Prochlorococcus marinus XMU1406: one gene and its partner. The protein of the gene in region 1 interacts with the protein of each later gene in a pairwise test. Links are inferred from orthologs where the notes say so. Each region holds a gene or a part of one and is shown in the gene's direction. Other genes may lie near its edges.

Evidence for each region. The genes of interacting proteins can lie anywhere in the genome.
Region 2: the proteins of HA149_RS00380 (region 1) and HA149_RS05570 interact in binary tests that used the Escherichia coli proteins (3 or more experiments, as listed by UniProt). The link is inferred for Prochlorococcus marinus XMU1406 from one-to-one orthologs.

The regions. Positions count from the first base shown.
Region 1 is NZ_JAAORG010000001.1:73,958-79,850, reverse strand. The notes cover bases 338-3,337. They hold HA149_RS00380 (aminotransferase class V-fold PLP-dependent enzyme), read left to right. Parts: upstream 338-1,210; coding sequence 1,211-2,464; downstream 2,465-3,337. Other genes in these bases: HA149_RS00375 (alpha/beta hydrolase family protein), read right to left, coding at 2,461-3,337; HA149_RS00385 (SufD family Fe-S cluster assembly protein), read left to right, coding at 338-1,211. Outside these bases: more of HA149_RS00385, read left to right, coding at 1-337; more of HA149_RS00375, read right to left, coding at 3,338-4,386; def (peptide deformylase), read left to right, coding at 4,462-5,067; HA149_RS00365 (histidine triad nucleotide-binding protein), read left to right, coding at 5,072-5,413; HA149_RS00360 (hypothetical protein), read left to right, coding at 5,460-5,738; HA149_RS00355 (ABC transporter ATP-binding protein/permease), read left to right, coding at 5,781-5,893. UniProt on the Escherichia coli protein: Cysteine desulfurases mobilize the sulfur from L-cysteine to yield L-alanine, an essential step in sulfur metabolism for biosynthesis of a variety of sulfur-containing biomolecules.
Region 2 is NZ_JAAORG010000001.1:945,455-952,998, reverse strand. Bases 2,176-5,134 are described here. They hold HA149_RS05570 (SufE family protein), read left to right. Parts: upstream 2,176-3,424; coding sequence 3,425-3,844; downstream 3,845-5,134. Other genes in these bases: HA149_RS05565 (homoserine dehydrogenase), read left to right, coding at 3,889-5,134; HA149_RS05575 (5-formyltetrahydrofolate cyclo-ligase), read left to right, coding at 2,828-3,385; ruvC (crossover junction endodeoxyribonuclease RuvC), read left to right, coding at 2,346-2,819; bchI (magnesium chelatase ATPase subunit I), read left to right, coding at 2,176-2,340. Also shown: HA149_RS05595 (cytochrome c), read left to right, coding at 1-383; HA149_RS05590 (RNA methyltransferase), read left to right, coding at 380-1,129; more of bchI, read left to right, coding at 1,252-2,175; more of HA149_RS05565, read left to right, coding at 5,135-5,190; HA149_RS05560 (hypothetical protein), read left to right, coding at 5,262-5,513; HA149_RS05555 (ABC transporter substrate-binding protein), read left to right, coding at 5,531-7,102; HA149_RS05550 (ABC transporter permease), read left to right, coding at 7,095-7,544. UniProt on the Escherichia coli protein: Participates in cysteine desulfuration mediated by SufS. Cysteine desulfuration mobilizes sulfur from L-cysteine to yield L-alanine and constitutes an essential step in sulfur metabolism for biosynthesis of a variety of sulfur-containing biomolecules.

The DNA.
Region 1 (5,893 bases):
TTATTGAAAAAATAAAAACCAATAAATCGATTGATAATCAAACAGAAATACAAAAAATCTGTCTAAATAAATTACAATCAAGTCCCCTCCCTAATCCTAAAAGTGAACAATGGAGACTTTCAAATAAAGCAAAATTTTCAAACTTTTTAGACTACTCGGTTGCTGAAAAAGATCCAAAATTTGAGACACCTTTTCCGAATACTTCTCAAAGTACTATTAGGTTTGTAATTGGTAATAATTGCCAAATTAATTTAATAGAAGAAAATTATTCAATACAGCAATTAAGTCAGGATGAATTAGATAAATATATCAAGGCACAGATATCTTGCTTTGATCAAAACGAAAATTGGAGTGATTTGCTCAATCTGTCTTTGAGTAATACAAAAAATATCTTGGGATTAAAAATAAATGGCTCAAAAATTCCTCCTATTGAAATCTTTAGTCATTCATCAAGTAATTCATTAAACGCAAAAACCCTAGTAATATTTTTAGAAAAGAATTGTGATGTTGAATTACTACAAGTAAATCTTGTTAAAGAAAACTCTTCCTTATCTCAATCAACATACTTTTGTTTAGATGAAAATAGTTCTGTAAATCATGGTGTTGTTTCTTACGGTGAAAACAGATCAAATTTATTAAATTCTCTAAATGTAATTCAACAAAAAAATAGCGAATACAACTTAGGCTCTTTACATTTCAAATTCAATTATGCAAGATTTGAAATTAGTATTAAACAATCTGAAGGAAAGGCTAAAACCAATATTAAAGGTATGCAAATAACAAAAAAAGATGAGCAAATTTCTACTTATACAAAAATAGACTTTAATGGCCCAAATGGATTTCTAGATCAAATCAACAAATCACTTGCTGATGATGAATCACATGCAATATTTGAAGGTTCAATAATAGTTCCTAAAATTGCCCAGAAAACTGATGCTTCTCAATTAAGTAGGAATTTACTTTTATCAAATCTCGCACAAATAGATACCAAACCTCAATTAGAAATAATTGCTGATGACGTCAAATGCAAACATGGAGCTACAATATCGAAATTAAATGAAGATGAACTTTTTTATATGAGATCAAGAGGGATCACATTACCAGAAGCAAATAAACTACAATTAAGTTCTTACTTTCAAGAAATAATTTCATTTATTCCCGTTGCAAAAGATAGATGGGATTTGCTTGATAAACTTTTAAATGAAAAATAATGGGAACGATTCAAAATTTCTCTGAAATAACTAAGAAAGACTTTCCTCTTTTAAATAAAAACATAAAAAGTAATGAGCAAATCATTTATTTAGACCATGCTGCAACCACTCAAAAACCAATACAAGTCTTAGAAAAAATTAATGAATATTATAAAAACTTTAATGCCAATGTACATAGAGGAGCGCATCAATTAAGTGCTAAAGCGACAGAAGAATTTGAAAATGCAAGATACTCAATTAGTAAATACATAAAAGCAAATACGACAAAAGAAATTATTTTCACAAGGAATGCTACTGAAGCAATAAATCTAGCTGCTAGATCATGGGGTGAATATTCATTAAAAGAAAACGATGAAATTCTTCTATCAATAATGGAGCATCATAGCAATATTGTTCCATGGCAAATGGTTGCAGCAAAAAATAAATGTAAATTAAAATTTATAGGCATCGATAAAAATGGAAAATTAGATTTAGACGATTTTAAATCAAAACTAACATCTAGAACAAAGCTTGTTAGCCTAGTACATGTTAGTAATACTCTAGGTTGCTGTAATCCAATCAAAGAGATAACTAAATTAGCCAAACAAAAAGGTTCTCTAGTATTAATAGATGCATGCCAAAGTTTGGCGCATCAAAAACTGGATGTAATTGATCTTGATATAGATTTTTTAGCGGGATCAGGACATAAACTTTGCGGTCCTACAGGAATTGGTTTCCTCTGGTCGAGACAAGAAATTCTGAAAAAAATTCCTCCTCTCTTTGGAGGTGGCGAAATGATTCAAGATGTCTTTGAAGAGACAAGTACCTGGGCAGAGCTCCCACATAAATTCGAAGCTGGAACTCCAGCCATTGCAGAAGCAATAGGCCTTGCAGAAGCAATTAAATATATAAACACTATAGGATTAAATGAAATTCATAAATATGAAAAGACTATTACTAAATATTTATTTGAAAAGTTAAATCAAATAGAAAATATTGAAATTATAGGTCCATCGCCGGAGATAGATCCAGACAGAGCCTCACTTGCCACCTTTTATATAAAAAATATACATTCAAATGATATTGCTGAAATTCTTGATTCAAAAGGAATTTGTATCAGAAGTGGTCACCATTGCTGTCAACCTCTTCACAGATACATTGGAGTTAAATCAACAGCTAGAATCAGCATGAATTTCACAACCAATAAGGAAGAAATTGATATGTTTATAGAAAAATTAAAAGATACTATTGATTTTCTAAAAATCAATTCTTAAATATTCAAAGCATTTTTTAAAAATTGCTGAGATTTTTGCATTACCACTTCTTTATTTTCAATACTTTTAAAACCATGCCCTTCATTATCAAAAAAAATAACTTCTGAATATTTATTATTCTGAATCAAAATTTCTTGAATTTTTAAAGTTTGCTTATAAGAAATAACTGTATCTTTTTTTCCATGAAACAATAAGATTGGTTTTTTTATTTTGTTAATATGATTTACCGGGGATCTATTTATATAATCATCATAATTTTTTGCATAATTTCCTACCAAAGAATTTAAATAATCTTTTTCAAACCTATGAGTGTTGTAATGCATATCCTTCAAATCAATAACAGGATATTTACAAATTGCTGCTGTAAAAATAGATCCATATAATAAACAATTCAGGGCAGTTAAACCACCAGCACTATTCCCAAAAATTACTACTTTTTCACTATCAACTTGATTTGATTTAATCAATTCAAGAGCTAGTGCTTTGCAATCATAAGAATCAACAATGCCCCATTTATAATTCAACCTCTCTCTATATGCTTTACCAAATCCTGATGATCCTCCATAATTAACTTCAGCAACAAAAAATCCCTTCGACGTCCAATATTGAACTTCAGCATTATATGATCCATCAAAACATGAAGTTGGTCCACTATGTGCTCTAACAAGGAGCGGTGGCTTTCTAAAATTTTCAACAAGCGGCCTATAAAGAAAAGAATGAGTAGATTGAGCTTCAAAACCTTTAAACCAAAATGTTTCAGGTTTTGAACAATCTTTTATATGATCAAAAAATATCTGCTCAGAAAAATTTGATAAAACTTTTTTTGCAAAATCAATTTCAAATACAATTCCTAAAAAATCAGATCCATTACCTTTTAAAAGAACTTTTTTCCGAAAAACACTGAAATCACTTATTGAGGTAAAAGGAGTAAAAAATTCTTTAACGAATTCAAGATCTTTATATTGTTCCACTATTAAAATATTTTCTTTTTTTGCTACACAAAATAAATTCTTTATAGTCCCTGAAAAGAATGTTATTCCAGTGACCCATTGTGGTACTCCATATTCAATTAAATTTTTTTCTACTCTTTTCTTAATAAAAATATTCTCAATTTCACTAACATCTAAAAACAATAAGTTCCACCATCCAGAACTATCTTCAGAACATACTAAAAGTGTTTCACTTATCCAATAGGGTTGGAAAAAAGAAACGTTTTTTTTGGAATTTATCAGCTTATTTGAGAATTTTTTTATTTTTTGTATCTCGCCATCTAAATCTATTTGAGCAAAAAAGAGCTCATTTTTCTCCCAAGGCATATATGGATAATCCCACTCTATCCAAGAAAGTAAGTTAACAGAGGTATTAGAAGATAATTCTCCAGCAAAATTTTTAAATTTTTTTATTCGATGAATATCTTGTTTAGTTTTTTTTAAATTTAAAGAAAATAAATAATCTCTATTATTTATTTCGCAAATTCCATACAAAAAATTTTTTTCAGAAATGACAAATGAAGAATCGAAATTTCCATCAATTGATTTAGATAGTTGACTAGGTTCTTGAACTGAAACTAGATATTTATTTTGGCTTCTATAATTTGACGCTGACTCTTTAAAAATTTGAAACCATAATGCCTTGGTAATCTGATCTATCCATATCAAATAAAAATTATTTTTAAAATTTATACATTTATAAGATTTACCACCATATCCATGAAAATTATTTTTAATATTATATTTTTTACTTGTTAATTTCTGAGGAAACGCTTCTTTGTCATGAAATGGTCTTGCAAAAATGGCATTTTCATTTTGACCTTCACCAACTACATCAATCCAAAAAATGGTATCCCTAACAATAGTTAATTCCTTAAAAGCTTTTTTTTTAGATTCAGTTTGAATAACTTTTAGCTTATCATTATTACTCATTTAAAAAATTATAAAGAACGTAAATTAAAGTGCTAGTATTTTTATAGCTAAACTCTTAATTAAAAACTTTTAAACGTGGCAAACCATTTTTCACAACTTGCAAAAAAGTCAAGAACAAATGGGAGCTCGGAAAAAATTGCAAAAGAACAAACAGGTAAGCCATCTCTAGACATTTATAAGCTTGGTGATGATGTATTAAGACAAAATTCCAAGAGAATAACTAAGGTTGATGAATCGATTAGAAAACTTGCTAGAGAAATGCTGCAAAGCATGTATGCAGCTAAAGGAATTGGACTTGCCGCACCTCAAATTGGTATCAACAAAGAGCTTCTTGTCATAGATGTAAATTTTGAAGATTCAGCAGCAGAACCTCTAATATTAATCAATCCAGAAATTACAGACTTTGGAACAACCCTTAATTCATACGAAGAAGGCTGCTTGAGTATACCTGGCGTCTATTTGAATGTAGTTAGACCATCAACTATCAAATTAAAATTTAGAGATGAAATGGGGAGACCACGTAAAATGAAAGCAGATGGACTTCTGGCGAGGTGTATTCAACACGAAATGGATCACTTAAACGGAATATTATTTGTTGATAGAGTTACATCAAAAGATGATTTGAACAAAGAGCTTTTAAAGGAAGGGTTTAACGAAAAAGACGTAATTTCTATTAATTAACCTAATGACTGAAACTACAATATTTCAAAAAATAATTAATGAGGAAATTCCCTGCGATAAGCTTTATGAAGATGAGTTTTGTATTGCCTTTAATGATATACAAGCGCAAGCACCAGTACATTTTTTAGTGATTCCAAAAAAGCCAATTATTAGTTTATTAGATTGTATTGAAGAAGATGCAAATTTATTAGGGCATTTACTGTTTGTTGGTAGCAAATTAGCTAAATCAAAAAGTTTAACTAATTGGAGAACAGTAATTAATACTGGAGCAGAATCGGGACAAACAGTTTTTCATTTACATATTCATTTTTTATCTGGAAGAAAAATGAATTGGCCCCCAGGTTAAAACTCTCGAAAGAAATGTTTATGGGTTATAAATAAGTAAAAACAAAATGAATACACCAGATTCCTTAAATACAGAATCCAAAAATTTATTCAATTTAATTTCAAAAAATTGGGAAGAGTTAGACGATTCACTCAAAACTAAGTTAATAAAAATTTGGAGAGTTTTAACTTATAAATGGCAATTACAAATTCTATTTAATCTACCTTTTCTTTTATGGTGGGTATTAGATAAATCTTTTCCGAAAATTCATCAATTTGATACAACAATCTTGAATTACTTAAATTTACCTGACTGGGCCCTTTCATTTATTGGCTTTGGTCAATAGACTGCTAAAAGTTATAATTTACCTTATAAAACTAGTCAAGCAATGAAGAAAGCAGTTAATAATAAATCTAAAATACTGTACCAATTACAAAAATTAAGGAAGCTATCTCAGCCATTTTTTCTTCCTATAGATCAATGTAATGGATTACAGTTCAT
Region 2 (7,544 bases), 870 kb from region 1 along the record:
CAACATCTTCATCAACTGCAGCAGAAAGAGACTTTAAAAGAGAATTCCTTAAAATTGTTTTTATTTTAATGGGAGTTTTATTGATTTGTTTTTCAATATTTTTCGTAAATCATCATGAAAATAACAAATATATTATTGAGACACTTGAGCTTAATGGCTCTGCTGAGGAAGGAGATGCTCTTTTTAAGATAAATTGTGTTGGATGTCATGGAATTACAGCAAGAGGATTAGTGGGCCCAGACTTACACTCAATAACTCAACGTTTGAATGATAAAGAGATAATAAAACAAGTTACTGGAGGCCTAACTCCTCCTATGCCAAGTTTTGAAATCGATCCTATAAATATGTCCAATTTATTAAAGTATCTTCATAGCCTTGAATAACTTTGGGAAAAAATTTTTCTAATTTAAAGGTAATATTAGTTGAACCAAATGGCCCTTTAAATGTAGGGAGCGTTGCTAGATTATGCAGTAATTTTGAAGTTGATGAATTAAGAATTGTTTCTCCGAAATGCGATATATTTTCTTTAGAAGCAAAAAAAATGGCCCTTAAAGGTCAAAAATTTCTTGAACATTGTAAGATTTTTGATGATCTTCAAAAAGCAATTTTTGATTGTGATTTAGTTCTAGCATCTTCTGGAAGGATTGATGTAAATAAAGATTCATTGCTTGAATCTTCGGAAGATATATTTGATTGGACTTTATCCTTTAAAAAGATTAGTAATTTAGCAATTATATTTGGAAGAGAAGATAGAGGTTTAACTAACAGTGAATTGCTTCTGGCAAATAAAACTTTTAATATCCCAACTTCTCACAATAATCCTTCATTAAATCTTTCTCATGCTGTCTCAATAGTTTTGTATGAATTAAATAAGTCTTCCAAAAAGAATTTAAATAATGAGTTAAAAGTTTTTAAATTAGCATCATCGAAAGAAGTACATGATACATTTGTGGAGATAGATGAAATGCTTTTGCGAGTTGGATATCTCTTAAAACATACTTCTAAGGCAAAAATCAGTAAATTTAAGAATTTTATTTTGAGGGCAAATACATCAACGCACGAAATAAATGTTTTAAGAGGAATTGTCCATCAAATAAACTGGTTTTTGAACAATTCAGAAAGAAATTAGCTACATAATTAATTACATTAAATTTTATTTATTTGTAGTTTTAATTTGAAAGGGATATTTACTAAAAACATTTTCTGAAGTAGCATCTATTGATTATTTGAATATTTAAGAAAACTAAAACTGTGCCTTCAACAAAGAAAAGAAGAGTTTTTCCTTTTACAGCTGTAATTGGTCAAGAAGAAATGAAATTAGCTCTCTTGTTAAATGTTATTGATCCAAGAATTGGAGGAGTGATGATAATGGGTGATAGAGGGACTGGAAAGTCCACTACAATCAGAGCCTTAGCTGATTTGTTGCCTGCAATCGATGTTGTTAAAGACGATCCATATAATAGTTCTCTAGTCGATCCTGATTTGCAAAGTAAAGAAGTTTTGGAAAAAATTACTCAAGGAGAAAATCTAGAGAGCATTCAAAAACAGGTACCTATGGTTGACTTGCCTTTAGGGGCTACTGAAGATAGGCTTTGTGGAACCATTGATATAGAGAAGGCTTTGAGTGAGGGTGTTAAGGCATTCGAACCTGGATTGTTGGCTAAAGCTAATAGGGGTTTACTATACGTTGATGAAGTGAATTTGCTTGATGATCACTTAGTTGATGTACTTCTAGATTCGGCTGCTTCCGGATGGAATACAGTTGAAAGGGAGGGAGTTTCAGTTCGACATCCTGCGAGGTTTGTCCTTATTGGTTCAGGTAATCCAGAAGAAGGTGAATTAAGGCCTCAACTATTGGATAGGTTTGGAATGAGTGTTGAGGTTAAGACGGTTAGAGATGCAGAATTAAGAGTTCAAGTAGTAGATCAAAGAACTTCTTTTGACGATAATCCTGATGAGTTTTCATTAAGCGTTGAGAAACAACAGGATGAACTTCAACAAAAGGTTATTAAAGCCCAAGAAATATTAAATTCTGTTCAAATGGACGATGACCTAAGATTGAATATTTCTGCAATTTGTGGAGAACTAGATGTTGATGGTTTACGCGGAGATATAGTTACAAATCGATCAGCAAGGGCAATTGCAGCCTTTGAGGGCAGAACTGAAGTGCAAGAAGATGACATAGCAAGGGTTATTTCTTGCTCTTTAAGACACAGACTAAGAAAAGATCCCTTAGAACAAGTTGATTCAGGTGAAAGAGTTATTCAAGCTTTTTGTAAAGTATTTGATTTAGATGAAAAAGAAAATCTTTCAAAATTTCAATTGTCTGCAGAAGATTAATTACAGTGAGAATAATTGGGATTGACCCTGGATTAGCTAGAGTTGGTTATGGAATTATAGAAATAGAAAATGAAAAAAAGATATTATTAGATTGTGGTGTAATTGAGACAGGTAAAGATAAAAAAGAAGAAGATAGACTTTATGAGATATTCCAAGATCTTAATGAATTAATTAATCATTGGAATCCAACATCAGCGGCGGTAGAAAAATTTTTCTTTTACAAATCAAGTACTACCATTAGTGTGGTGCAGGCTAGAGGCGTGATTATGATGGTATTGGCCTCAAAAAAAATTCATGTTAGTGAATATTCACCTCCTCAGATAAAACTAACCATTGCTGGGTCTGGGAAAGCATCTAAGAAAGAAGTTCTTGATGCTGTTATGTATAGCTTAGAACTTAAAAAACCTCCAAAACCTGATGATTCAGCAGATGCCTTGGCCATAGCTCTCACAAAACTAAATGAAGATGGCATTAACTGAAGATCAATATGAATATTTCTGAAAAAAAGAAATTGGAGAGGCATACCTTTAGAAAACTTAGAGATGAGATTTCACTAACTCAAAGAGAAAATGTAGAAAAGAATGTAAAATTATATGTTGATTCATTTATTAAGGAATATAAAAATATTGGTTACATAGCAATATATTGGCCTTTAAGAAATGAAGTAGATATTAGAAGTCTTAAGGAAAAATTTTGTTTAGCTTTGCCCAGATGTAAAGATAAAAATGAAATGTTATTTTATCCATGGGATAAAGAACCTCTCACAAAAGATTCTGAGGGGATACTAAGTCCAAATAACTCTTTTTCATTAAGTTATAACCAGATAAGTATGATTCTTGTCCCATGTCTTTCTGTAGATAAAAATTTAACAAGATTAGGTTATGGAGGAGGTTATTTTGATAAATTAAGGACAGATAATAATTGGAGAAATGTTCCATGCATTGGAGTATTAACTTCCAATTGTGTAAGTACGATTCCATTAACCAGAGCTGAGTGGGATATTCCTTTATCAGGGTTTATCACAGAAAAAGAAATATTTGTATAATAGAGAACTGATAAAGCGATTAATTTATAGTTTTAAAAAATGGAAAATCAGGAAAAATACAATAATTTATCAAAATTGGTAGAAAAGTTGAAGAAATCAGAAGATCCAAAAAGAAAATATGAATACATTTTATGGTTAGGCAAAAAATTGAAAGAACCAGATAGTGAAATCCTTGTTGAAGAAAATAAAGTTAAGGGATGCGTTTCAGAAGTTTTTGTTAAGGTAAATATTAAAGGCGGTAAATTATTTTGGGAAGGATATTCTGATGCCCTAATAACCAAAGGATTATTAGCATTCTTAATTACTGGGTTAAATGAACTAACACCAAATGAGGTTGTTAAAATAGATAAGAAATTTATTGAAGATACTGGTTTGAAAGCAAGCTTAACACCTTCACGATCAAATGGTTTTTTAAACATTTTGTTGAAAATGCAGTCTCAAGCAAATGAATTTTTGTAGATCTAATAATATAAAATTAAACTCAAAGTTAAAAGAAATAAAAAATGAAAAAATGCAAAATTGGGATTGTAGGTTTTGGAACTGTAGGTTCAGGAATTTATAAAATATTAAGTTCAGAAGTTGATACACATCCAATTCTAAAAGAAATAGAAATTGTAAAAATAGCAGTTAAAGATCTTAATAAAAAAAGGGATATTGGGCTAGATAATAGTTTATTGATTAATGATCCATTTAAATTAATTAATGACCCCTCTATAGATGTAATTGTTGAAGTAATGGGTGGGGTTGACTTAGCGAGAGATATTATTATGCAATCATTAAAATTAGGTAAATCTGTTGTTACTGCAAATAAAGCGGTCATTGCAAGATATGGAGAAGAAATATATAAAACTGCATCTAAAGAGGGAGTTTATATATTGTCAGAGGCAGCAGTTTGTGGGGGGATTCCTATTATTGAACCCTTAAAAAGATCATTAAAAAGTAACAGCATTAAAAAAATGGTTGGGATAATAAATGGCACAACAAATTTTATTCTTTCAAAGATGACAAATGAAAAAGCTGATTACAAGGAAACCTTGAAATTGGCTCAAAGCCTTGGGTATGCAGAATTTGATCCGACTGCAGATGTTGAGGGCCATGATGCTGCTGATAAAATTTCAATTCTTAGTGAACTTGCATTTGGAGGGAAAATCAAAAGAGAGGAGATACATTCTGAGGGTATTAGTAAAATTAATCTCAAGGATATCGAATATGCTAATAAATTAGGATTTGAAATAAAACTTTTAGCGCTCTCCGAAAGGGGACAAATTAATAATAATGATTCACTTGCTTTGAATATTTGGGTAGGACCTTCTTTGATTCCAAAATCTCATCCATTAGCAACAGTTAAGGGAGTTAATAATGCCTTATTGATAGAGGCTGATCCTCTTGGAGAGATAATGTTATATGGTCCAGGTGCAGGGAGTGGCCCAACTGCTGCATCAGTAGTATCAGATATATTAAATCTGCATGCCGCCTCAGTAAAAAATAATAATTCAATCGATCCACTATTATCTTTTGATTTCTGGAGAAACTGCCATATCATAAGTTCTTCAGAAATAAATAAAAAAAATTACCTTAGAATTATTTGTCTTGATAGTCCAGGCGTAATAGGAAAGATTGGAGATATTTTTGGAAAGAATAATGTATCAATAGAATCAATTGTTCAACTAGATGCAAGTGAGGACAAAGCTGAAATTGTAGTTATTACTCATGAGGTGAATAATGGTGATTTTGAGAAATCGAAAGATGAAATAAATTCGCTTAATGAAGTTAAAATTATTGCAAGTCAATTAAGTTGTATTTAGAAAAATAGTTTGCAAATTTCTTTATAGCTTGGTAAACCGAAGAAAGTAACTGTTTGGTTTTTAGCACCTTAATGATTCATTCAAAACTATTAGACAATAAAAATGAAAATAATAATTTAATTTGTTCCGAAAATCTTTATAAAGGTGCTTGTGTAAAAATTAAAAATAGTAATAAGACTTTTCAAATAATTGGTATAAATATATGTAAAGAAATTTGTTGGGTGAGAGAGTGGCCTTTTGCCTATAATTCTAAAAAAACATTTGCTTTAGAAATAAGTCAAATAACATTACAAATGTTTTGCTCAAATAATTCTTCAGAATAATTAAGTAAAAAGGGAATATGAAAAAAAAATTTTTTTTATCAATATTAATTATTTTAATTTCTTTTTTACAGAATTCTTGCGGCTCAAAAAGAATATCTAAAAAAATCATAGTAGCAAGTTCTGGAAAAATTGAATCTTTAGATCCAGCTAGAGCTAATACTCTTAAAGCAATTCAATTAATCAGTTCTCTGGGAGACACGTTATATGAGTTAAATTCTAACGGAGAATTAATACCTGAATTGGCCTCGGGGATGCCAATTATTTCAAAGGATAGACTTCAAATAATTATCAATTTAAGAAAAAATGTTTTTTTTCACGATGGAACTTCATTTAACTCAAATGCAATAAAGTTTACTTTTGATAGATTCAAAAGAATTGGAACAATGAATTATATTTTAGGAAATAAGATTAAATCAATAGAAACGCCAAGTGAATATTCAGTCATAATAAATTTGAATAAACCATCAAGTTCTTTAAATGGTTTGCTTACATCAGTAAATTTAACTCCAATATCTCCTACGTTTTACAAAGAATATTCTGATAAGTTTCTAAATGAAAAATTTGTTGGTACTGGCAAGTATGTGCTGACCAGCTTTTCTAATGAAGTCCAATCAATTGCTCCAAATTTGAATTATTGGGGTGAAAATCCCTTAAATAAGGGTATTAATTTTGTGGGATATTCAAATTCATCTTCTCTTTTTGGAGCTTTAAAAAGTAAACAAATTGACGTGCTCTTATCAAATTCAATTGATGATAGTCAGAGAAAAAGTCTAAATAATTTAAGTAAAAATCAAAAGTTTAAAGAAGGTAATAGCCCTTTCATTGAATTAAGTTTTATAAGTCTTAAAACTAGTTCTTATCCCTTAAATAATCTTAATTTAAGACTGGCTTTGGCAAAAAGTCTTAATAGAAAATTAATTAGTGAGAAAGTAAGTTATGGGTTAAGGAAGCCATCTAGATCAATTATTCCTCCGATATTAAAAAAAGATAATCAAGAACTGTGGCCTAAATATGATTATTTAGAAGCAAGAAGGTTATTGCAAAAGGAAAATTATTGTAATGGAAATATTCTTAAAATACCTCTTACTTATAGATCCAATGTACCAGCTGACAAGCTTATTGCTCTGACATGGCAGGAAGAAATTAAAAATTCTTTGCAAGATTGTATTGATATTGAACTCAATGGGGTTGAATCTACAACAATTTATAAGAATCTAAGTTTAGGAATTTATACAGCCGTTATTCTCGATTGGACTGGAGCTTATTCTGATCCAGAAGCCTATCTCACCCCTCTTTTAAGTTGTAAAGAAATAGTTGATGGATTATGTAAAAAAGGAGAATCAGTTTTCAGCGGTAGTTTTTGGGGATCTAATAAAGTTGAAAGTTTATTTCTTGAGAGTGAAAAAATAAGTGGAATTTATAGATTAGAAAAACTTGTTGAAATTGAAAAAATAGCAGCAAATTCAATCCCTTATATTCCTATTTGGATATCCTCTCAAAAAGCATGGTCTCAAAATAAAATATCAAAACCTATTTTTAATGGTTCAGGAATAATTTCATTGAGTGATCTTAAGTTAATTGATGAGTAGAAATTTAAATAAACTACTAAATTATTCCTTATTAAAAATTTCATTAATACCAATAATTTTATGGATAATTTCTTCATTAGTGTTTATTTTATTAAGAGTTGCTCCTGGCGATCCTGTCGATGCCATACTTGGATCTGGTGCCGATGAGGTTTCAAGGGAATTTCTAAGAAATAAATTGGGGCTAAATGAACCTTTAATAAGTCAATATTTTTCATATATTAAAAATATATTGCACTTAGATTTTGGCCAATCTCTTAGTACCCAAGAGCCAGTTCTTAATATCATTCTTAGGTCATTGCCTGCAAGTCTTGAGCTTGGATTCTTTTCAATATTAAGTGCTACACTAATAGGCTTTCCATTGGGATTAATTGGCTTGATAAATAGAGGTAAAAAGACAGATTATATTGCGAGGATATTAGGAATTGCCACATATGCTATACCT